Regions from separate parts of the Mesorhizobium sp. B2-1-8 genome, predicted to be linked through region 1. Evidence: riboswitches for the same ligand, from Rfam matches in the RefSeq annotation. Region 1 holds a riboswitch; each other region holds the start of a gene.

Region 1 (5,551 bases):
CGAAGGCCTCGAAGCGCAGGTAGACTGGCGCGGCGATGACGAGCGCGGCGACGACAAGCGTCAGCAGGGCCGGCAGGCGCAGGAAGGCGAGGCCAAGCAGGCTGGCGAGTGCGATCTCGTGCAGGATGCCGAAGAAGATGAATCCATCGGGCGTGGCGATGCGGGTGACGATCGAGATGGCGACCGCGGCACCTGCAACCATGGCGAACCGCTTCCAGAAACCGTTCCAGCGGATCTGTCGGCCATGCGCGAGATACAGGCTGACACCGACCAGGAACAGGAAGGTCGAGGCGATGCAGCGGGCGTAGATCTTCCACCAGCCGAAGGCGGTGAGACCGGGATCGGTGTAGCCGAAGAATTCCAGATCCCAGGTGAAATGGTAGCTCGCCATCGCGATTAGCGCGACGCCGCGCAAGATATCGATGGCGACGATGCGCTTCGATGGCTCCGGAGCGGGTGCGGTCGGCGTGTGGATGCTCATGGTCTCGCGATCTGATTCAGCCCCTACAAGACGACTATCACGGTTGCACCGGATAGAAGAAGGCCGGTCGCCTTGGCCTGGGTCGCGCGGCGGGTGCGCGTCAGCCGCCGGGTTGGGCCAGCGCCGGAAAGCCTTTGACCGGCTTCGCTTTTGCCGGATGTGCGTCGGTTTCCTCTTAATGGGCCTGAAATGTCCACGGCAGATTTGACGCCGCGATTCTGCTTTGGGGAAGCAATGTCCACGCATGTGCGCCATCCGATCTGGCTTCCGGCCCTCAAGGCCGCGGATGCGCGCACCTTCGCCTCGCTCTACGCGGTGGAATCCTTCGCCCGCGCCATGGTTTCGAGCGTCATACCGATCCAGGCCTACGAGATCCTCCATAACGAGCAGATCGTCTCGATCCTCTATACCGTCGTGTCCATGCTCGGCCTGTCGGTGACCTTGTTCATGCCGATGCTGATCCGCCGCTTCGCGCGGCGCTGGGTCTACACGGCGGGCGCCTGCCTGCTCGCCATCGGCTCGCTGTTCTTCGTCACTCATTCGCTCGCCGGGCAAGTGGCCGGGATGCTGTGCCGGGTGATGGGCGCCAGCGCGCTGTCGATCACGCTCAACCTCTACATCATGGACCACATCCGCAAGACCGACTTCATGCAGGCTGAATCGCTGCGCATGGCGTGGTCGATGGTCGCCTGGACGGGCGGGCCGACGCTCGGCATCTTCCTTTACGCGCATTTCGGCATCTATGCCGCGCATGGCGCGGTGGCGGTTTTCGCCATGGCCTTGCTGGCGCTGTTCTGGACCTATCGGCTGGGCGACAACCCGTCGATCCGCCCCGGCAAGACGCGGCCGGCCAATCCGCTCGCCAATATCGGCCGCTTCGTGGCGCAGCCGAGGCTCAGGCTCGCCTGGCTGATCGCCTTCGGCCGATCCTGCTTCTGGACGACGTTCTTCGTCTATGGACCGCTGTTCATGGTCATCACCGGGCAAGGTGAACTGGCGGGCGGCCTGCTGGTCTCGGCCGGCAATGCGCTTTTGTTCATGGCGATCTTCTGGGGCAAGGCGGGAAAGCGCTTCGGCGGCCGCCGGACCATGACATTTGCCTATTTCGCCATGTCGGCGATGCTGCTGGCCGCGGGCACGGTCGGAGCCGCAGCGCCCTTGCTCACCGGCGCCTTCCTGCTGTGCGGGGCCTTCTTCACCATCGCGCTCGATGCGCTGGGTTCGACCGCCTTCATGCGCTCGGTGCGCTCCTATGAGCGCGCGCAGATGGCGGCGGTCTACCGCACCTATCTCGACTTTTCCGAACTGACGCCGCCGCTGGTCTATTCGGTGGTGCTGGCCTTCTTCGGACTGGGATCGGTGTTCGTCACGCTCGGCCTGCTGGCGGCGTTTTGCGGCTTCATGACGTGGCGCTACCTGCCGAAGTCCCTGTAAAAATCAGGGCGAAAGCGCCGTATGGCGCTCGCGCACCCAATTGTGGAAACGATGCAAGTCGTACTCCTCGGGCATCAGCACGCCGGCTGTATGACGCATCGAGCGCAGGCCTTTCTGGTTGACCTCGCAGATCGCGGCATCCTCCTCCAGCACCTGTGTGCCGAAGGCGACGATGTTGTCGATGTCGGTCTCGGCGAGCGCCTCGGGCGCGAACAGCCATTCGGCGGTCAATTCGGTCTGCTCCGGGCCGAGCGGCACCAGCCGCACGGTCCTGACATAGTCGACATGGCCGACGATGAACATCGAGGGCAGGCTGGTGACGTAGGTCTGGCCAGCGGTTCGTTCCGCCTGCGTCAAGCCCGGGAAGACCGGCCCGTGCGTCCGCCCGTCACGCGACCATGTTTCAGCCCCGGCGCGCAGGCCGCCGGAAAACTCCGGCGCATCATTGGCGGCATGGCGCGCCCATTCGGGATCGTCGTGCCGGCTCATCAGACCGCGGCCATAGATCGGCACAAGCCGCGACAGGTCCTTGTGAACGCCCGGGCAGTGCAGGCATTCGTTGAAGTTTTCCCAGAAAATCTTCCAGTTGCAGTTCATGACCTTGCGCAGCACATGGCCCGACACCAGCGTGTCCAGCGGCCAGTTGCCGAGGTCGCCGGAGGCCGGGTCGAAGGGTGACTGCGCCGAGCCGGCGGCATCTTCAGCAAGATTGACGAAGACGAAGCCCCGCCACACCGAGAGGGCAACGCGGTAAAGCGGATAATCGGCCTTGTCGAAGCCGTCAGGCAGCGACTTCGATGGCACGCGCACAAGGTCGCCGCGCAGCGAATAGGACCAGGCATGATACGGGCAGGTGATCAGCCGCGCCTTCAGCCGTCCTTCGCTTTCCTGGCAAAGCTGCGAGCCGCGATGCCGGCACGTGTTGTGGAAGGCACGCAACGCGCCGGTCTCGTCGCGCAACACAAGAATTTCCTGCGTACCGACGCGGAAGGTGCGGAATGCCAAAGGCCGGGCAAGGTCGGCCTCGCGGCAGACGAGCAGCCAATTTCTGTACCAGATGGCGTCGAGATCACGCTGATAGTTCTCCTGATCCCAATAGGCCGATGAGGGCAGCGACGGCTCGGTTCGGGTCAGGCCGTTATAGGGCTCGCGCTCGCTGGCATCGGGCTGCATGGCTGGCTTCCTGTGAGGGTTGCCAGCCGACACCCGGCCATGGAGTTTGTCAATCAGGACGGGATGGGAGCGGCTTTGCCGATACGACGCTCCTGCGCTGGCTGCTGTCGGAATTTGGTTTGCCGCGCGCGGCGAATTTCCCTATAGTCATCAGCGTCGTCGGTTCCTTTTTGGAGCCAAGAGGGAATGCGGTGCGGACAGGAATTCCTGTCCAATGCCGTGGCTGCCCCCGCAACTGTGTGCGGTAGTCCTCTCCATATGCCACTGAAGGTTTTCCTTCGGGAAGGTGGGGAAGGGCGCTTATCCGCGAGCCAGGAGACCTGCCGGCGACAGGAAACTGACTTCGATGCCCTCGGGTGGAGGGCGAAAGGACAAGACATGACTACCGCTTCCGTCTCCCTCGGCGCCTCCGTCTCCTCGCAGTCGCGCTTCATGCAGCTCGCGCTCGCGGCGCTGCTCGGCATCTTCGTCGTCGGCTTTGTCGGTTTCTCGCATATCGATGCGGTCCACAATGCCGCCCACGACTATCGCCACTCGATGGCGTTTCCCTGCCACTGACGAGGATCTGACATCATGAATCTGTTTCGCAACGTCGTGTTCGTCGCGGCGATCGCGGGGCTCGTGGCCGGTGTCGTTCTCGCCTGCATCCAGGCCTATGCGACAGTGCCGCTGATCCTCAAGGCGGAGGTCTACGAAAAGGCCGGCGGCCGCCATCACCACGACCATGGCGCGGCACCCGCCGCAACCGATACCAGCGCCGTAAGCACGGTCGCGCCCGCTGGGAATGCGATGAGTTCTGCCGCGCCAGCAGCCGTCGAAGCCAAGACGCCGGCGGAGGAAGACGAAGCCTGGGCGCCGGCCGACGGTTTCGAGCGTTTCGCCTTCAGCGTGGTTGCCAATATCGTCACCGGCATCGGTTTCGCGCTGGTCCTGGTCGCGGTTTCCGAGTTTGCCGGCGGCATCGGCAATTGGCGCCAGGGCGTGTTCTGGGGGCTGGCCGGCTTTGCCGTGTTCACGCTGGCGCCTGGCCTCGGCCTGCAGCCGGAACTGCCGGCAATGCCGGCGGCCGATCTTCTTCCGCGTCAGATCTGGTGGACGGCAACGGCGGCGGCGACCGCCATCGGCCTTGGTCTGATCGTGTTTCGCAGATCGCTGCCGTTGACCATCCTCGCCGTCTTGCTGATCGTCGCCCCGCATGTCGTCGGCGCGCCGCAGCCCGACAGTTTCGAAACACCGATCCCGGAAGGCCTGCACCATCAGTTCGTGGTGGCGGTGACGGTGACCAATCTGGTGTTCTGGCTGGTGCTCGGCGCCGTCGTCGGCGTGGTGCGCAGACGCTTCACCGGCACGGCGACCAGCCTGCGCGACAGCTTTGCCTGATCGCGGCAAGCTGACCTTCATCATCGGTGGCGCGCGCTCCGGCAAGAGCGCGCACGCCGAAACCCTGGTGGCGGCATTGCCCTCGCCATGGGCCTATATCGCCACGGCGCAAGCCTGTGACGACGAGATGCGCGAGCGCATCGCGTTGCACCGCTCGCGGCGCGGCGAAGGGTGGTCGACCATCGATGCGCCACTCGACCTTGCCGAAGCGCTGGAAGCCTTGCCGGATGATCAGCCGGTGCTTGTCGACTGCCTGACGCTGTGGCTGACCAATCACATGTTGGCCGATCACGACGTTGACGCGGCGTGCCGACGGCTGGCGGACGTGCTGTCGCGGCCGCGCGGGCCGTGGTTCGTGGTATCGAACGAGGTCGGGCAAGGCATCGTGCCCGACAATGCGCTGGCGCGGCGTTTTCGCGACGACGCCGGCCGGCTCAACCAGCGGGTCGCCGCGGTCGCCGACACGGTGCTCCTGATGGTGGCGGGGCTACCGCTCAAGGTGAAGTGAAATGACTGACATCGACGACAAGGATGAAGAACGCCATCGCGCCAAGATGGCCAAGCGCAAGGCGGTGCAGGACGCCGAGGTTGCCGGCAAGACTATCGAGAAGGGCTTGCTGATCGTCAACACCGGCCCCGGCAAGGGCAAGACCACGGCCGCCTTCGGACTGGCGCTTAGAATGCTCGGCTACGGCAAGCGCGTCGGTGTCGTGCAGTTCATCAAGGGCAGATGGCACACAGGCGAGAAGGACGCTTTCGCCGCCTTTGGCGACCGGGTCGTCTGGCACGCCATGGGCGAGGGTTTCACCTGGGAGACGCAGGATTTGAAGCGCGACATCGCGGCCGCCGAGGCCGCCTGGGCCAAGGCTCTGGAATTGATCGAAGATCCCTCGATCAGCCTTGTCGTGCTCGACGAATTGAACATCGCGCTACGCTACGAATATCTCGATCTCGACAAGGTGGTTGCGGCGCTGAAGGCCCGTCGCGAGGGCCTGCACGTCGTCGTCACCGGCCGCAACGCCAAGCCGGCGCTGGTCGAGGCGGCGGATCTGGTCACCGAGATGGGTGTGACCAAGCACCATT
Region 2 (5,551 bases), 3.0 Mb from region 1:
GCTTCTGCACGTCGCCGGACGAATTGAGCAGCTTGTAGACGGGCGAGTCGCTGTTGCGGATCGAACCCGTATGCGACGTATCGACGTTGACGGTCGCCTGCTTGTTGATGTCGGTGCCGCCAACGTTGTCGTTGCCGGCATAGGCGCCGCCAGCGGCAATCAGAAGAGCGGCGGCGGTAAGAACAATCTTTTTCATTTTTTTACTCCGATATTTTCGAATTCAAGGGACGGGCTGAGCGCGCCGTCCCTGCTTGACGAGATGTTAGTTGTTGCCGAACAGGTTGCGATCGGCGCCGTGCTGGACGGGCTCCTGGTTGGCAGGAGCCGACTTGTCGACCGAAGCGGTGTACGAGTTGTCCACCGCGGCAGCAGGCTGGTTGGCACCGTTGGAGCCATAGTTGTCGCTGGCAAAAGCGCTGCCGGAAATAGCCAGAACGGCGGCGGCGGCAATAAGGATCTTGTTCATTTTAGACACTCCTGAATTTGTTGAATTCCACCGGACCGGCGGGCAAGCCCGCCATCCGTGCGGATAGGCCGTTAGCGACCGAAGAGGTTGCGATCGCTGCCCTGAGCAGGCGCCTGAGCAACCGGCTCCGACGTCTTGGTGGAGGTGGAAGCGGTGTACGAGCTGTCCACGGCTGATGCGGGCTGATTGGCACCGTAATTGTCGCTACCAGCGAAGGCGCTGCCGGAAATCGCCAGAAGGGCGGCGGCAGTGAGAACAATCTTTTTCATTTTGGGTACTCCAGTATTTTCCCGTCCGTCTAGCGGCGTGTCTTGGGATTAAAATCGCGTCGTTCGGACAGCTCCGATGTGGGAGAGCCCCGCGGCCGTTTCCAATCACGAAGTTGTTCAGCGTGGACCATGACTCCACCACTTGAAATTGTACCAGGGCTTTCCACATCCGCTCTTTTTCTTCGTGATATCAATTGGTTATCTAAATCCAACGCCTCGATCATCAACTGTGTCGGAGGCTCGGCGTTCACACCCTCTTGCACGCACCGTCAACAGAAACGAACCGTTCGGTTCGATTTTAGACTCTGCTAATAGTCACTTTTTGAAACCGTTAACCTTCTCGCCCGCGGCAAAGGGGTCGAAAACGGTGCCGGCGCGTCTGGCGACGGAGGTCGATTCCAACGGCTACGACCCTGTCACGGCGATCCAGCGTGCGTGTCGCGCCGCATGGATGCGATGTCGCTTTCGTGCCGATGTCGCAAAGCCTGCCGTGATTAGATCAGGCATCTCAGGTGCCGCTGCGTGACGACGGAGCGGAGAATTGGGAAGCCGGTCAGATTCCGGCGCTGCCCCCGCAACGGTGGTGGAGTTCAAGTCGCAACGGGAGACCACTGGGCGAAGGCCTGGGAAGGTGTCGCGATGGTCCGCAAGGACAACTCCAGAGCCCGGAAACCAGCCCGAGATGGCCAGAACTCGACTGATCGCGGTGGGCGGTCAAGAGGCGGATGGTGTTTGTCCGGCTTTTTGCCGATCTGCGTCCAGTCCTTCCTCAATCACCACCAGTTCAGTCCTTGAAACTGAGGACAGGACATGGACGCGCGCAACGACATGCTGAGGCTCTTGAACAGCCGCAAACAAGGCTTTTCGCTGGAACAGCCCTTTTACACCGACCCGGACTACTTCAAGCTGGACATGGAGCTGATCTGGTATCGCGACTGGCTGTTCATCGGCCATGATTGCGAGTTGCCCAAGCCGGGCAGCTTCATCACCGTGCAGATCGGCGATTATCCGGTCGTGCTGGTGCGCGATCAGCAGGGCAAGATCAACGCCTTCCATAATTCCTGCCGCCATCGCGGCAGCCGCGTCTGCAACACCGACAAGGGCATGGCCGCCAAACTGGTCTGTCCCTATCACCAGTGGACCTACGAGCTCGACGGCCGGCTGCTGTTCGCCCGCCAGATGGCCGATGGGTTCGACAAGAGCCAGTTCGGGCTGAAGCCGGTCGCCTGCGAAAGCGTCGCCGGCTATGTCTTCATCTGCCTGGCCAAGGAGCCCGCCGACTTCGCGCCGATGCGGGCGATGATCGAGCCCTATCTGAAGCCGCACCGGCTCAGCGAGGCCAAGATCGCCTTCGAGAGCACGATCATCGAGAAGGGCAACTGGAAGCTGGTCTGGGAAAACAACCGCGAATGCTATCATTGTGCGGGCAATCATCCGGAGCTGTGCAAGACCTTCCCGGAAGCACCGACCGTGACCGGCGTGCAAGGGGCCGACAGCGATCCGGAGATGCTGGCGCACTGGGCGAAATGCGAGGCTGCTGGCCTACCCAGCAAATTCCGCATCGACCCGGCCGGGCAATACCGCGCCACCCGCGCGCCGCTGCTGCGCGATGCCCAGAGCTACACGATGACCGGCAAGCGGGCGGTGAAGAAGAACCTGTCCGACAGCGTTTCGGCCGACCGGATCGGCACGCTGATGCACTATCACTACCCGACAACCTGGAATCATATCCTCATCGACCATGCCGTCACCTTCCGCGTGCTGCCGGTCAGCGCCACGGAGACGGCGGTGACGACCAAATGGCTGGTACACAAGGATGCGGTCGAGGGCGTCGACTACGATCTCGCCGAACTCACCCATGTCTGGACCGAAACCAACGACCAGGATCGCCGCATCGTCGAAGAGAACGCCTTCGGTATCCTATCGCCCGCTTACGAGCCCGGCCCCTATTCCGAGCTGCATGAGGGCGGTGTGATCCAGTTCGTCGACTGGTATGCCCGCTTCATCGGACCGCGCCTTGCCGAAGGTGGCCGGCCTGCGCTGCGCAGCGTCGCATGAGAGGCTGAGGGATGAATGCGATGACCGACCTTGGCCTTTATCGTCATCTCGACCAGATGGCGCCCTGGAACGACAGGCTGCAGGTGCTGGAAGTGACCGGCGTCAGCGACGAGGCGCCGGACGTGAAGACCTTCACCTTCCGGTCCGACAACCAGACCTGGTTCCGCTACAAGCCAGGCCAGTTCGTGACGCTGGAACTGCCGACGCCGGACGGCCCGCTGATGCGCACCTACACGCTGTCGTCCTCGCCGTCGCGGCCGTTCTCGATCGCGGTGACGGTGAAGGCGCAAGCGGGCAGCGTCGGCACACGCTGGATGTTCGATCACCTGGCGCCGGGCTCGCACGTCAAGGCCTATGGACCAGGCGGCGACTTTTCACTGCACAGCCATCCGGCGGCGAAGTATCTGTTCGTCTCGGCCGGTTCCGGCGTGACGCCGATGATGTCGATGCTGCGCTGGCTGAACGACTGCGCGCCATGGACCGATGTCGGCTTCGTCAACTGCGCGCGGCGCCCGGAAGAGATCATCTTTCGCAAGGAGCTCGAGCTGCTCGGTGGCCATATGCCGGGCCTGTCGCTCGGCTTCATGATCGAGGAGCGGTCGAGCCGCGAGGGCTGGTACGGCCATATGGGCCGCATCGACGCCATCCGGCTGCCGCTCCTGGCACCCGATTTCCGCGAACGCGAAATCTTCTGCTGCGGCCCAGATCCCTTCATGCGCGCCGTGCGCGGCATGCTGGAAGCCGCCGGCTTCGACATGACAAAGTACCATCAGGAGAGCTTTGCCGCACCGACCGTGGAGGAAATCCCGGCGCCGTTCGCGGCGCCGGCGCAGGACGGTGTGGCTATCCCCGTCGAAGCCGCGACGCCGATCCGATTCGCGCTTTCGGATGTCGACGCCGAATGCGTCGCCGGCCAGACCGTGCTGCAGACGGCGCGTGCCTCGGGCGTGCGGATACCGGCGGCCTGCGAATTCGGCCTGTGCGGAACCTGCAAGGTGAAGAAAGTCTCCGGCAGCGTCGAGATGAGCCACAATGGCGGCATCCTCGATCATGAGGTCGACGATGGCTTCATCCTGGCCTGTTGTTCCAAGCCATTGTCGGCGCTGGAAATCGAGGCTTGATACCGAACTGATCGCAGAAATGGTCGGCACCTTGCCGGCACAGCTTGCCTTGCCGGGATATCGTTTTCGAATCCTTCGATGGCGAGGCCGTGGTGCTCAACCTTGCCAATGGCAAATATTTCGGCCGTCGCGGCAGTTCCGCCAATGGGACGATCAGGCGACGGTCGCCGCCTATGGCGCATTGCCTTTCCAGCTTGTCTCGGCGGAATTCTTGCTCATTGGCTGATAGCGGGAAGGCGCCACGATGCGCGATTAACAGCCCTTTAGGTAATCCCCGCTAGCTTTCAGGGTCAGTTCCAGCGATTTCGGGGGCAGCGGGTGATCGATGTGAGCACTGCCGTGGGGCGAGTGACCCGGCACCGGTGGCACCTATCTCGATGCTGCTTGATACGCTGGGCGCGACCGCACGATCGGCTTCTGCTTTCGACCACATCGGCTCGGGTTCCTCAATTACAGAGGCAGGCGTAGCTGTGCTCCCAGGATTTCGTCGTTCTGCGTAAAAGTGATGTTTGTTGGAGCGGTCCCGAGCGTGGCAAATGTAAGAAACATCAATACCGCGACTGGCTTTGCGTCTTCGATCGGAAGCTTGTCAGCGGTCTGGCTTGTTGCGACCGTGGTGGTGTTCTCGCTTTTTATGCCATGGGCAGCCGGCGACAATACCGATGTTAGCTGGCTCATTCTTATCTGCGAAAAGGTTCTTGATGGCCAGAAGCTCTATGTCGATATTCTAGAAACCAATCCACCTTTTTCCGTCGCCCTCTATATTGGGCCGGTATGGCTGTCTCAAAGGCTCGGCATTTCGCCGGAATCGGCGATTGAATTCTTTATTTATATGGTTTTTTTCGTTTCAATTGCGCTGTCGGCGGTCGTCATCGAGCGAAGCCGAATTTTCGTCGATGTGAAGACGCAATGGATATATCCCGCGCTAGCGGTTTTGCTTCTCATCATGCCTGGTAATGTTTTCGGCCAGCGCGAGCACATTGGCACGATGTTGTTCATGCCGATGCTGTTCCTGATGATGTGGCGGATTGAACCCGGTGCGGCTGCATCGGTTCCTCTTAGCCTTGCCGTGGCGGTCGGCCTAGCGGGAAGTGTGCTGGTTCTGGTCAAACCACATTGGGCAGCTGGCATCGTACTGCCCTATCTCTTTATCGCTTGGCGCAAACGCTCGGCAATGGCGTGCTTGACTGCCGAAAACGTCGTCATCTTCACAGTTTGCGCTGCCTATCTCGTCAGCGTGTATATATGGTTTCCCGAATTTCTTGGCGCCTTCCTACAATTGCTGCTACGCTACTATGTCAGCCTGCGAGCCAACGTAAACATTTTCGCCGCATTGCCGACTTTTACGGTCTTTGTCGTTTTCGCGGTCTTCCAGATGCGTAGATCAGTCTGGCGAGACGACGTTGCGCTGGCGGTGGCGAGTGCCGCTGGCTTCTTCGTCTCCATGCTTTACCTGGGAAAATACTGGCCCAATCACCAGTATCCTTATCAGGCTACGTTGCTGGTCGCGATGCTGCTGGCAGTGGCATCGCGATGGAGAATGGCGCTTGGTCTTACAAATACAGAGGCTGCTTCCGAGGTAGCCAGCGTCAGGCTCCACGCCGCAGCCGCGCTGGCTGTGATCGTTGCACTTTCGG
Region 3 (5,551 bases), 1.3 Mb from region 1:
CGGTGATACCGGTCAGGCCGACGATAGATGGCTGCAGCTTCAGCGCGAAGGCCATCTCGGCCATGTTGAGATCATGGATGACGGCGCGCTTCGGCGGCGCGTCGAAGGTCAGCGGCTTGCCGCAGCTGTCGACGGTGACGGGGAAGGCAAAGGCCGTCGAGGCCAGCAGCGAGACGACGAGGGACAAGGCGAGGCGTTTCACGGACTTTGCTCCTTGGTTGAACGTGTCGGATAAGGATGGATTTGATCAGGACGGCGGTGCGGCGCGGTTCGGAAGGTCGAACACCGTCAGTTCGCGGTCCTCGGTGGGATGGCGCAGGCGAAACACGTCGACGCCGAAAATCTCGCGGATCAGCTGCTGCGTCAGCGCCTCGTGCGGCGGCGCCAGCGCCTGCAGCCGGGCCTCGTTCATCACCGCGACCCGGGTGGCGAAGGGTGCCACCAGGGTCAGATCGTGCAGCACCGCGATCACGGTCATGCCGAAGCCGGCCACCAGTTCGAGCAGTTGCGCGCGGGCGCGCGGATCGAGGTGGTTGGTCGGCTCGTCGAGGAACAGGATTTTGGGCTCCTGCGCGATGGCGCGCGCAAGCTGGGCGCGCTGGCGTTCGCCACCAGACAGCGAGCCGATGGTCCGGCCGAGCAGCGGCAACAGGCCGGCCCGGCGCAGCGCGTCCACGACAATGTCGCGTTCCTCGCCGCGGCGCCTCAGGCCGGCATGCGGGACGCGGCCAAGTTCGACATAGTCGATCACCGCCAGCCGTGGGTCCGGCTGGTCTGTCTGGCCCACGACGGCGATATGCAGGGCTCGCTCGGAGGGGGAAATCCTGTCCAGGCGCCGCCCGCCGAGCTTCACCTCCCCGGAGCTCGGCCTGAGCATGCCGGACAACATGCGCAGCAGCGTGGTCTTGCCGGCGCCGTTGGGGCCAATGATGGCGAGGCGGTCGCCCGATGTCACCGACAGGCTGACGGCATGGACCAGATGCCGGCCATTCGCCATCGCGCCCAGGTCGCGCGCATCGAGAAGCGGCGTTGTCATCGAGTGCCATCCGTCAGCTTGCCGGCTCCCGGGATGCGGGCCAGCGTCTTGCCGGCCAGGCGCGGCGGACGTTGTCCGGAATTGCACCAGCCATCGGGAAGCGAAGCGTAGAGCCTGGCAAACCGCACGAGATCGGCAGCGTCCGCCTGCGCGTCGATCGACCCGAAGAGATAGGCTGCCTTGCCTGGCGCCTGGAAAGCCACTGCCAGGGGACGCGCGCAACCCGCCATGCAAGCCACGCCCTCGACCGTGAAACCATGCGCCACGTCAGGCTGGGCCGCGAGGCGGGAGCACAACTCGGCGCACAAACCTTCGCCCGACCTGACACCGGTCGGCACGTCGCGGCAAAGGGTGCACACGATGATCTGGTGCATGGAGCCGGGGTGAATACGATCGATTGCGCCGTCCAACTTCCCGTCACTTTCAAAACTGGCGACGGAAGGATGTTGGCCGACCGGCCGACAAGACCGATATCCACGTTTCCTCCCGGCACACCCCGTCCGGTCAACTCAGCGATGGCAGGTCTCCTGGCTCACGGGTCTCCGCGCAATCCTGCCTTCCCAGCCTTGCCGGCCAGTGGCGTTCCGGATCTTGCTCGCCGCTTACAGTTGCGGGGGCAGCCGCGGCCTCGACCCCATGGGGTCTCACCGCGTTCCCTTTTCACCCCTCGCCTTTCGGCTCGGGGACCATCACGAGTCGCAGCCTAGGCCGCGCGCGAAGGCGAGGCAAGGCGGTTGCTTCGTTTTGTTATAACAGAACAAACAAGAGAGCAAGCCTGTCGTCGACTTTGCGTCCACCGCCCGACAGCCGTTGCCGCTTTCGATTTTGCGCCAGGCGCAATTTCGATCAAACTGGCCGGGCAACGAGGCGCCAGAGTGAGAACGCCACATGCGAGGAACACATGAACCCGACCGAGAAGGCGCTATGGTTTGTCGAGAGCCACCTGCCGGAGGCCATTACGCTCGACGATGTCGCGGCAAGCAGCGGCGTCTCGCGCTTTCATGTGACGCGCGCCTTCGGCGCGGCCACGGGACGGTCGGTCGTGGGCTATATGCGGGCGCGCCGCTTGAGCGAAGCGGCGCGCAAGCTGGCCGGCGGCGCACGTGACATTCTCCAAGTCGCGCTCGATGTCGGCTACGGCTCGCACGAGGCGTTCACGCGGGCTTTTCGCGATGAGTTCGGCACCACGCCTGAACTGGTGCGCGCGCAAGGCTCGACCCGAAACCTCGACCTCGTGGAGCCTATCCTGATGGACAGTTCACTTCTCACACGCTCGAGCCGCCGCGCTTCGAGACCAGCCGCCCCTTGCTCATCGCCGGGCTTGGCGAACGCTACAGTTGCGAGTCCAGCGCCGGCATCCCAATGCAGTGGCAGCGCTTCGCCCCCTATATCGGCAACATTCCCGGCGAGGCGCCTGGCGTCTTCTACGGCGTCTGCCTCAACGGCGACGACGCCGGCAATTTCGACTATGTCGTCGGCGTCGAGGTGACGGATTTCTCCGACCTGCCCAAGGATTTTTACCGCGTGCGTGTGCCGGCGCAGAAATACGCCGTCTTCACGCATCGTGAGCACATCTCGACCATCCGGCGCACGATCAACACGATCTGGAACAGCTGGCTGCCCGGCTCCGGCCATGAAATCGCCGACGCGCCGGAATTCGAGCGCCACGGGCCCGAATTCGATGGCCGCACCGGTAATGGCGGGCTGGAAATCTGGGTACCGGTCAAGGCATGACGCGCCGCTACAGTTCCAGATCCCAATTCTGTCCGACCAGATCCTTGCCGAAGGAATGGTGAGGCTCTTCCTCGATCAGCTTGAAACTGGCCGCCTGATAGATGTGCCTGGCCGCGGTCAGAATGTCGTTGGTCCATAAGGTCAGCGTCTTGTATCCCCTGGCGCGGGCAAAGCCGATGCATTCCTCGACCAGGCGCTTGCCGATGCCGAGGCCGCGCGCCGAAGGTTCGACATAGAGCAGCCGCAGCTTGGCCACCTGATCCGACTTGCGCACCACGAAGACCGAGCCGACGACGTCGCCTTCCCGTTCGGCGATCCAGCCGCGCTCCCATTTCGGATCGTACGATTTTACGAACGCCGCGAGGATTTCGGCGACCAGCGCCTCGTAGGTTTCATCCCAACCATATTCCTGGGCGTAGAGCATGCCCTGGCGGCGCGTGACCCAGCCGATGTCGCCAACCTGCAGCGGCCGCAGGATGTAAGGCACCTTGGGTTCGGGTCTGTCGCCGAGCAGGCCCTGAACGATGCGCATGGCCTTGACCAGCCGATCCTGGTCGACGGGCGCCAGGCGATCGAGCAGCGCGCGCACCTGGTCGTGCGAGTCCTGGTTGAGCGGCGCGAAGGCTTCCCTGCCCGCCGGCGTCAGCGCGATCGAGGCGCGGCGCGCGTCCGCCTCGGTGGCTTCGCGCTCGACCAGACCGCGCTCCTCGAATTTTTTGAGCAAACGGCTGACATAGCCGGGGTCAAGGCCGAGATCGCGCACCAGGTCGCTGGCGACGAGCCCGTCGCGATGGGCAAGCTCGTAGAGCACCCGCGCCTCGGTAAGCGAGAAGGTGCTTTTCAGCCAGCCTTCGTCGAGCACACCGATCTGGCGAGTGTAGAAGCGGTTGAAGGCGCGCACCGCGTCGATGCGTTCCTTGCCGGGGTGGTCGTGGATCGTCATGGGGATTCCTCCTGTCCTGGACAGGATCAATCATTTAGTTGACTTAGTCAATAAATCCGTTGCGACGAGGCGCCTCATAACTTCGTCATTCTAGGGCGGAGCAGGGAGCGAAGCGACGCGCGCAAACCCTAGAACGACGACATCGCAGGTGCAGGCGCCAATGGCGAACGCCGAGACGACAGCCATTATCCCATCGGCAGCACCGGCCAGCGGTCGACGACCCTGCCACCGGAAAGCACCGCTATCGGTCCGAGCTGCTGCAGCACGGCTTCGCTCTGCGTCGGCCGCAGGAACGCGTGGTCGCCGGGCCTGACGGCGGCCCCGGCGGGCAGGCCCATGAATTGCTGGTTCGAGGACAGGCCAAGCAGGCCGTTCGTCGTCATGCCTTCGGGAAACACCGGTTCGGCCATCCATTTGCCGCCATAGAGATAGCAGCCCTTGCGCGGAAACCTGCCGAGCGCCTGCAGCAGACGCGAGACCACCGGCGGGCCGGGCAGCATCGGCTCGACCACTTTCAGGATCGGCGTCGCGATGAAGGCCGCCGGCTGGAAGCCACCGAGTCCTGGCGTGTCGAAATCGCCGGGCAGCACGAAGGCCGAGCCCATCGACACTTCGTTAGCGGTGCCGCCATGATGAAGCAGCGCGGTCTTGCTGCCACCGATATTCAAGATATGGCGTTGGTTCATGCCGAGGCGCGCCACGAAAGCGGCGGCCCGTTCCGAGGCTTGCGCCAACGCCTTGGCCGGCCCGCCGAACAGGCCGGGTATGTGCGGCGCATGCGCCTCATAGGCCATGACGCCTTCGCAGCGCAGCCCGCTGTGGGCAGGCAGCGCCTTCAGCACCCGCGACAAGGCCTCCGGTTCGGCGAGGCCGCCGCGATGCAGTCCGACATCGATTTCGAAAGCGATGCGCAGCTCGACGCCGAGTGCGTCAGCGAGCGCGCCATAGTCAGCCAGCCTCTCCTGTGTGTCGATCAGCCAGCATACCCGCGACCAGGCTGCATCGCCTCTGGAAAGCGCGGCCCTTGCCGAGCCGACCGGCATCGGTTTGCCGTAGAGGAGATCCGCGTCCGGAAACGCGCTCAGCACCGCCTCGCTGATCGGCGGATGGAAGGTCATGAAGCGGTGGGTTCCAAGCGCCTTGCCGATGTGGGAAAGCAGCGGCAGGCAAGCGAGCGACTTGTCGACCAACCGTACGGCAAGGCTGGCATCAAGCCTCTCCTTCACCAGGGCGATGTTGCCATCCAGCCGGTCGAGGTCGAGCAGCAGGCAAGGTTGGAAGATGCCCGCCTGCTTCAGCGCATCCGAAAGCGTGGCAAAATAAGCGCTCATCGTTCAATGCCGAACAGGTCGACCATGTAGGGCGAGACGAAGCGGTTTTGCGGATCGATGTCGCGGCGCACCGCCATCGCATCGTCCCAGCGCGGATAGAGCTTTTTCAGATCGGCCGCTTTCAGGCTGTGCATCTTGCCCCAGTGCGGCCTGCCGCCATACCTGCGGAAAATCGGCTCGGCCGCGCGCATGAAGGGCAACGGATCGTTCGCCGCATCGTGGTGGATGGCGATGGAACAGGTCGGCCTTTCGTAAAATGGCGAGAGCCAGAACCGATCGGACGCAACGCTGCGCACCTCGATCGGGAAATAGACCTCGGGAAAATGCTTCTCCGTCAGATCGATGATCTCGGCCAGCACCTTCGGCCCCTCCTCGAAGGGAAGGTGAAATTCCATTTCGTTGAACCTGGTCTGCCGGTCGCTGGCATAGACGTTGAGCCAATCCTGCACATAATCCTCGGCCGGCACCTTGGCGACGGCGCCACGGATCAGCCTGCGGCGCAGCGAC
Region 4 (5,551 bases), 170 kb from region 1:
CCCTCAAGTCGTGCAGCATGGCGATCACGCTGGACGGCACATCCAGCCCGACCGCATAGCCGGTGCGGCCGGGGGCGCTGGGATAATCGGGAATGAGGATCGCCAGCTTGCGTTCGGCGCGCGGGGTCTCTTGCAAACGGATGAAGGCCGCTACGCGCTTAGCCACTTGCTCCACACGATCCGCTTGCGGCTGGTTGGCCAACGCACGGTGGCCCAGCGCCGGGTCGACATCACTCTCGCCCTTGAAGGAAATGGCGCCGGCAAGGATGCGGCCATCGAGTTCGGGCAGCACGACATGCATGGCAAGGTCGGCGGGTGCCAGCCCGCGCTGGTTGTTTTCCCAGACGTCGCGGCGTGTGGTGGCGACGATGACCTGGAAGACAGGCACGCCGGCGCGGTCGAACAGGGTTTCCACGCCGGGCTCGGCGCCGGACGCGAAAGCGGTCGCGGCGATGATGGCGGCCGGTCTCAGCGATGCGATGGCACTTTCGGCGAACGCCAGGGAAACCGGATCCTTGAGACTGGAAACGAAGATCGGGACCGGTGCCAGTCCCTGGGAGCGCAACGCCTCGGCCAGCGCATCGATCGGGGCGACATCGGCCGCGAGCAGCATCGATCGATAGAAGAGAATAGGGACAATGGGAGCGCCGACATTTGAAAGGTCCGGCTTCTCCACGACCCCCAATCCAGACTGATAGTAGCCGGCCTTCGGCACGCTGACCGGACTGGCGACTGATGTATCCTGTCCGGCCAAGCCCGCCAGCCTGTGCACCAGCGCGTTCATATTGGCCGGGCCGCCCTCGCGGAAATAGCCGAGCAGGCCGTCGAGTTCGGCGCGGGGCAGCGTCGAGGCTTCGATCAGCCTGAGATCCTCGTCATGGCTTTCACCGGGAAGCAGCGCCAGTCTTATGCCGCGTTCGCGGGCAATTGCCGCCAGTTGGTCGCAGCCATAGCGCCACCAGTCGTAACCGCCGAGGATACGCACCAGGACGACCTTGGCGTGGCGGGCGACGCTGTCGACCCAGAGGTCGACCGACATGGGATGGCGCAGGTCGCGCAGTGCCGCCAGCCGCATCGAGGGCAGGCGATCGGCGTCGGCCTTCCATGCCGCCGCCAGCCCGGCGAGGTCGCTGTCGGTGAAGGATAGAGCCACGATATCCGCCGGCGTCTGCCTGAGATCGACAGGCTCGGCGAGATCGTCGAGCGAGGCGGAGGTCGTGGTGAGGATGTGCATCGCGCCCGTGCCCGAAAATCAGCCGGCGAGTATGCGTTCGATCGCCGGCCGGTTCAGCCCCTTGAGGCCGATGACGACCAGGCGCGAACGACGGTCGTCCCCGGCGGTCCAGGCGCGGTCATAGTAGTGATTGACGCGCGGGCCGACGGCCTGCAGCAGGAGCCGCATCGGCTTGCCGCCGACCTCGACGAAGCCTTTCACCCGCAACACGTTCTCCTGTTCGGCGGCCGCGGCGACGCGCTTTGCCAGCTCGTCGGGATTGGCGATCGAGGGAATGTCGACGATGAACGTGTCGAAGTCGTCATGCTCGTGGTCGAATGCGCCGTCGTGATGGGATTTGCGGTTCTCGATATCGTCCTCGACGGCGAGCCCGAGGCCGAGCAGCACCGAGGGATCGACCTTGCCATGAGACGTCGGCACGATCTTCACGGCGCGGGCGGCGTGTTTGCCGATGATGCTGTTAGCGCGGGCCGAGCCGTCGGCGTCCATCAGGTCGCTCTTCGACAGGATGATCAGATCGGCGCAGGCGATCTGGTCCTCGAACACTTCCTCGACCGGATCATCATGGTCGAGGCTTTCATCCCCGGCGCGCTGCGCCCGCAGGGCTTCCATGTCGTTGGCAACCCGGCCTTCGGCAAGTGCGGGACCGTCGACCACGGCGATGACGCCATCGACGGTCACGCGGCTCTTCACCGACGGCCACTGGAAAGCCTGGACCAGCGGCTTGGGCAGAGCGAGGCCCGAGGTTTCGATCAGGATATGGTCGACCTTCGGCGTCAGGGACAGGATCTGGTCGAGCGCCGGCACGAAATCGTCGGCGACGGTGCAGCAGATGCAGCCATTGGCCAGTTCGACGATGTTTTCCTCGGGGCAGGTGTCGATGCCGCAGCCCTTGAGGATTTCGCCGTCGATGCCGATGTCGCCGAACTCGTTGACGATGATGGCAATCCGTTTGCCGCCGGCGTTTTCCAGGAGATGGCGGACAAGGGTCGTCTTGCCGGCGCCGAGGAAGCCGGTGACGACGGTGCAGGGAACGCGGGAAACGGATGCGGTCATATCAGTCTTTCAGCATGTCGAGGGGAGGGATGCGGGCAACGAGGCCGCGTTTGAGGCTATCGGGCCTGCCCCGCCAGGGAATGAGGCCGTCGCTGGAGGTGGCGAAGAGTTTCGCGCCGGTGACGAGATCGGCACCGCTGGTCGGGGTCAGATCGCCAAACACATAGCTCCAGCATCCGTCGCGCAGGATTGCGGCGCTCAGCCGGCGCTTGCAATTGCCGAGGCATTCGACGGTGCGGATGCGGATGTTGTCGCCCGAGGCGGCTTGGCGCGTATCTTCAGCCAAAAGTTCGCCGGCCCGGGGATGAGCATCGGAGCCGGTCTCGTCGCGACAGGAGGCGCAGACGATGACAGTGATGCCGGCCAGGGAATCATCCCCGCCGGACGAAATGTCCGTTGTTTCAGCCGAAAAACTGCTGTCGCGATCCAAATCAGGCTCCTTGCCCGGAAAACCCGCCGGGCGATCGGATTCTTGCATTCCAGACGGCAGGTCTCCTGGCTCGCGGGTCATCGCCTTGGGTAGCCGCCTTCCCGGGACAATCCCAGTGGCTTTCGGCCTTGGCTCTTCGCTCACAGTTGCGGGGACAGCCGCGGATTTGGGATTTTCAATCCCGCACCGCATTCCCTCTTGGCCCCTCCCTTTGCCGAGAGGAGACCGTCTGGATTGGATTTAGGCTCTTGCGGGCAGCGGTGTCAACGCGAGCTTACGACACCGCGATGTCGGACAGCGCCGGGCCTAGATCGCCGGCGGGCGTCACTTCGATGCGTTCGAGGCCAAGCCAGCCCTGCATCTGCTTCAATTCCTCGGAGAGCTGAGCGGTGGTTTCGGGCGGTGCGCCGGGCTCGGCGTAAGCGGCATGGACACGCAGGACACTTGCCGGCCGGTCAGCTTTGAGGTCGACGCGCGCCACGATCCTGTCGCCGAGCAGGAAGGGCAGGACGTAGTAGCCATATTGGCGCTTGTCGGCGGGAGTGTAGATCTCGATGCGGTAGCGGAAATCGAACAGCCGCTCGCTGCGCGAGCGCTCGAAGACGACCGGATCGAACGGCGCCAGCAGGGCGCGGGCGTCGATCTTGCGTGGCAAGCGCGCGTCCCTATGAAGGTATGCCGGCTTGTCCCAGCCCTCGACCCGCACCGGTAGCAACTCGCCGGTCTCGACCAGTTCCTCCAGGCGGCCTTTCATGTCGGCGGGGGAGAGTCGAAAATAATCGCGCAGGTCGCCTGATGTCGCCACGCCATGGGCGCGGGCGGAGATGCGCAGCAATTCGCGATGCGCATCCTCGGCGGCTGGTACTGGCAGGTCGAGGATCGCCTGCGGCAGCACGCGCTCCGGCAAGTCGTAGAAGCGCTCGAAGCCGCGCCGGTGCGCCGTGGTGATGCGCCCGGCCCAGAACAGCCATTCGAAGGCGTGCTTGGCGTGGCTCCAGCCCCACCAGCCGCCGGAGCCTTTCTGGCCTTCCAGCGCGGAAGCGGCGATCGGCCCGCGTTCCACGACTTCGCGGTAGATCTCTTCTATATAGGCGGCGTGCTCACGGCCCCATTTGGCCAGCCCCAGATACATTTCATCGCCTTGCTCGGCGCGCCGCATGCGCCAGCGCATCAGCGGGTAGGTCTCGACCGGCAGGAATGAGGCCTCATGCGCCCAGTATTCGAACACAGTGCGCTTGCGGGTCACGGCGGCGTTGTCGAGCAAAGCGACGGGATAGGGGCCAAGACGCGAATAGAGGGGCATGTAATGGGCGCGAACCACCGCACTGACGGAATCGATCTGCAGCAGGCCGGTGCGAGACAGAACGCGGGCGAAGTGGCGGCGGTCGGGCGTGCCGGCGGGGCGGGGATCGAGAAATCCCTGAGCGGCGAGCGCGATGCGCCGGGCGGCGGCAAGCGAGATCTTTTCCTTCATGCGGATGCGTCTCTGGTGGACCTGTCTGGCGTTGCGGGGGGTGATTCCTGTCCATGCTAGCAGGGTTTTGGCGGCAACCTTGTCAGGAGAGAAAAGTGGAGTAAAAGACGAAGGAAATCAAACAGGAGCATATGGGACCAGTTTCTCCCGGATTGCCGTCCAGCTCGGTGTTTTGAACAAGGTTTGACTTGCTTCGCTGGAAGTGCTGCGCTAACCCTCGCCGCGTTGCAGCATAGGCTCCTTAAAACGGTTCAGCGGTTAATCTGTCACGCTTCCGCAATAAGGTCCGGTGCTGTAATCAACGTGGATTGGCGCCAACGGAAAGCCGCTGCATGAACGCACTCCTCAGTTCGTACCTGCCCATCGTCCTGTTTATCGGCGTGGCGCTGGTGGTCGGTCTGGCGCTGCTCGCGGCGCCGTTCCTGGTAGCCTACCGCAACCCGGATCCCGAGAAGCTGTCCGCCTATGAATGCGGATTCAACTCGTTCGACGACGCCCGCATGAAGTTCGACATCCGTTTCTACCTGGTGTCGATCCTGTTCATCATCTTCGATCTCGAAGTGGCCTTCCTGTTTCCCTGGGCGGTGTCTTTCTCGAAGATCGGCATGCTCGGTTTCTGGTCGATGATGGTGTTTTTGGCGGTGCTGACAATCGGCTTTGCCTATGAATGGAAAAAAGGAGCGCTGGAATGGGATTGAACGACAGTTCAGGCACCCTCGTCGCGCCGAAGCCCAAGGGTATCATCGATCCCAACACCGGCAAGCCGGTGGGGCAGGACGATCCCTTCTTCCTCGAAATCAACAATGAGCTTGCCGACAAGGGTTTTCTGGTCACCTCGACCGAGGCGCTGATCACCTGGGCGCGCAGCGGCTCGCTGATGTTCATGACCTTCGGCCTTGCGTGCTGCGCCGTCGAGATGATCCACACCTCGATGCCGCGCTACGATTCGGAGCGGTTCGGCGTCGCGCCGCGCGCGTCCCCGCGCCAGTCAGACATCATGATCGTGGCCGGCACGCTGACCAACAAGATGGCGCCGGCACTGCGCAAGGTCTACGACCAGATGCCGGAGCCCCGCTACGTCATCTCGATGGGCTCCTGCGCCAATGGCGGCGGCTATTATCATTATTCCTATTCGGTGGTGCGTGGCTGCGACCGCGTCGTGCCCGTCGACATCTATGTGCCCGGCTGCCCGCCGAGCGCCGAAGCCCTGCTCTACGGCATTCTTCTCCTGCAGAAGAAGATCCGCCGCACCGGCACGATCGAACGGTAAATCAATGGCCGCATCCCTTAGCGAACTGTCGACCTATCTCGGCGAGAAGCTGCCTGGCCGCTTCGGCGATGCGGTGCTCGCCTATGG

What was found. Region 1 has a riboswitch for cobalamin ahead of FJ970_RS16735 (CbtB domain-containing protein). Riboswitches for the same ligand answer to the same signal wherever they lie in the genome.
Region 2: linked by a shared signal. The riboswitch ahead of FJ970_RS01795 (aromatic ring-hydroxylating oxygenase subunit alpha) and the one ahead of FJ970_RS16735 (CbtB domain-containing protein) in region 1 are both predicted to bind cobalamin.
Region 3: linked by a shared signal. The riboswitch ahead of FJ970_RS23210 (DUF1636 family protein) and the one ahead of FJ970_RS16735 (CbtB domain-containing protein) in region 1 are both predicted to bind cobalamin.
Region 4: linked by a shared signal. The riboswitch ahead of FJ970_RS15940 (DUF1636 family protein) and the one ahead of FJ970_RS16735 (CbtB domain-containing protein) in region 1 are both predicted to bind cobalamin.

The regions. Positions count from the first base shown of each region.
Region 1 is NZ_CP083952.1:3,419,633-3,425,183, forward strand. It holds gene FJ970_RS16720 (heparan-alpha-glucosaminide N-acetyltransferase) at 1-481, opposite strand, end outside; gene FJ970_RS16725 (MFS transporter) at 716-1,915, shown strand; gene FJ970_RS16730 (aromatic ring-hydroxylating oxygenase subunit alpha) at 1,919-3,088, opposite strand; cobalamin riboswitch at 3,232-3,431, shown strand; gene FJ970_RS16735 (CbtB domain-containing protein) at 3,467-3,646, shown strand; gene FJ970_RS16740 (CbtA family protein) at 3,662-4,468, shown strand; gene cobU (bifunctional adenosylcobinamide kinase/adenosylcobinamide-phosphate guanylyltransferase) at 4,461-4,976, shown strand; gene cobO (cob(I)yrinic acid a,c-diamide adenosyltransferase) at 4,978-5,551, shown strand, end outside.
Region 2 is NZ_CP083952.1:389,923-395,473, forward strand. It holds gene FJ970_RS01780 (DUF680 domain-containing protein) at 1-196, opposite strand, end outside; gene FJ970_RS01785 (DUF680 domain-containing protein) at 263-466, opposite strand; gene FJ970_RS01790 (DUF680 domain-containing protein) at 538-735, opposite strand; cobalamin riboswitch at 1,229-1,431, shown strand; gene FJ970_RS01795 (aromatic ring-hydroxylating oxygenase subunit alpha) at 1,546-2,793, shown strand; gene FJ970_RS01800 (hybrid-cluster NAD(P)-dependent oxidoreductase) at 2,814-3,914, shown strand; gene FJ970_RS01805 (hypothetical protein) at 4,444-5,551, shown strand, end outside.
Region 3 is NZ_CP083952.1:4,721,754-4,727,304, forward strand. It holds gene FJ970_RS23200 (ABC transporter substrate-binding protein) at 1-202, opposite strand, end outside; gene FJ970_RS23205 (ABC transporter ATP-binding protein) at 248-1,036, opposite strand; gene FJ970_RS23210 (DUF1636 family protein) at 1,033-1,446, opposite strand; cobalamin riboswitch at 1,536-1,742, opposite strand; partial or broken gene FJ970_RS23215 (AraC family transcriptional regulator) at 1,938-2,770, shown strand; gene FJ970_RS23220 (helix-turn-helix domain-containing GNAT family N-acetyltransferase) at 2,778-3,713, opposite strand; gene FJ970_RS23225 (alanine racemase) at 3,899-5,044, opposite strand; gene FJ970_RS23230 (D-arabinono-1,4-lactone oxidase) at 5,041-5,551, opposite strand, start outside.
Region 4 is NZ_CP083952.1:3,248,876-3,254,426, forward strand. It holds gene FJ970_RS15930 (cobaltochelatase subunit CobN) at 1-1,234, opposite strand, end outside; gene cobW (cobalamin biosynthesis protein CobW) at 1,253-2,290, opposite strand; gene FJ970_RS15940 (DUF1636 family protein) at 2,292-2,720, opposite strand; cobalamin riboswitch at 2,758-2,965, opposite strand; gene FJ970_RS15945 (winged helix-turn-helix domain-containing protein) at 2,995-4,194, opposite strand; gene FJ970_RS15950 (NADH-quinone oxidoreductase subunit A) at 4,527-4,892, shown strand; gene FJ970_RS15955 (NuoB/complex I 20 kDa subunit family protein) at 4,883-5,464, shown strand; gene FJ970_RS15960 (NADH-quinone oxidoreductase subunit C) at 5,469-5,551, shown strand, end outside.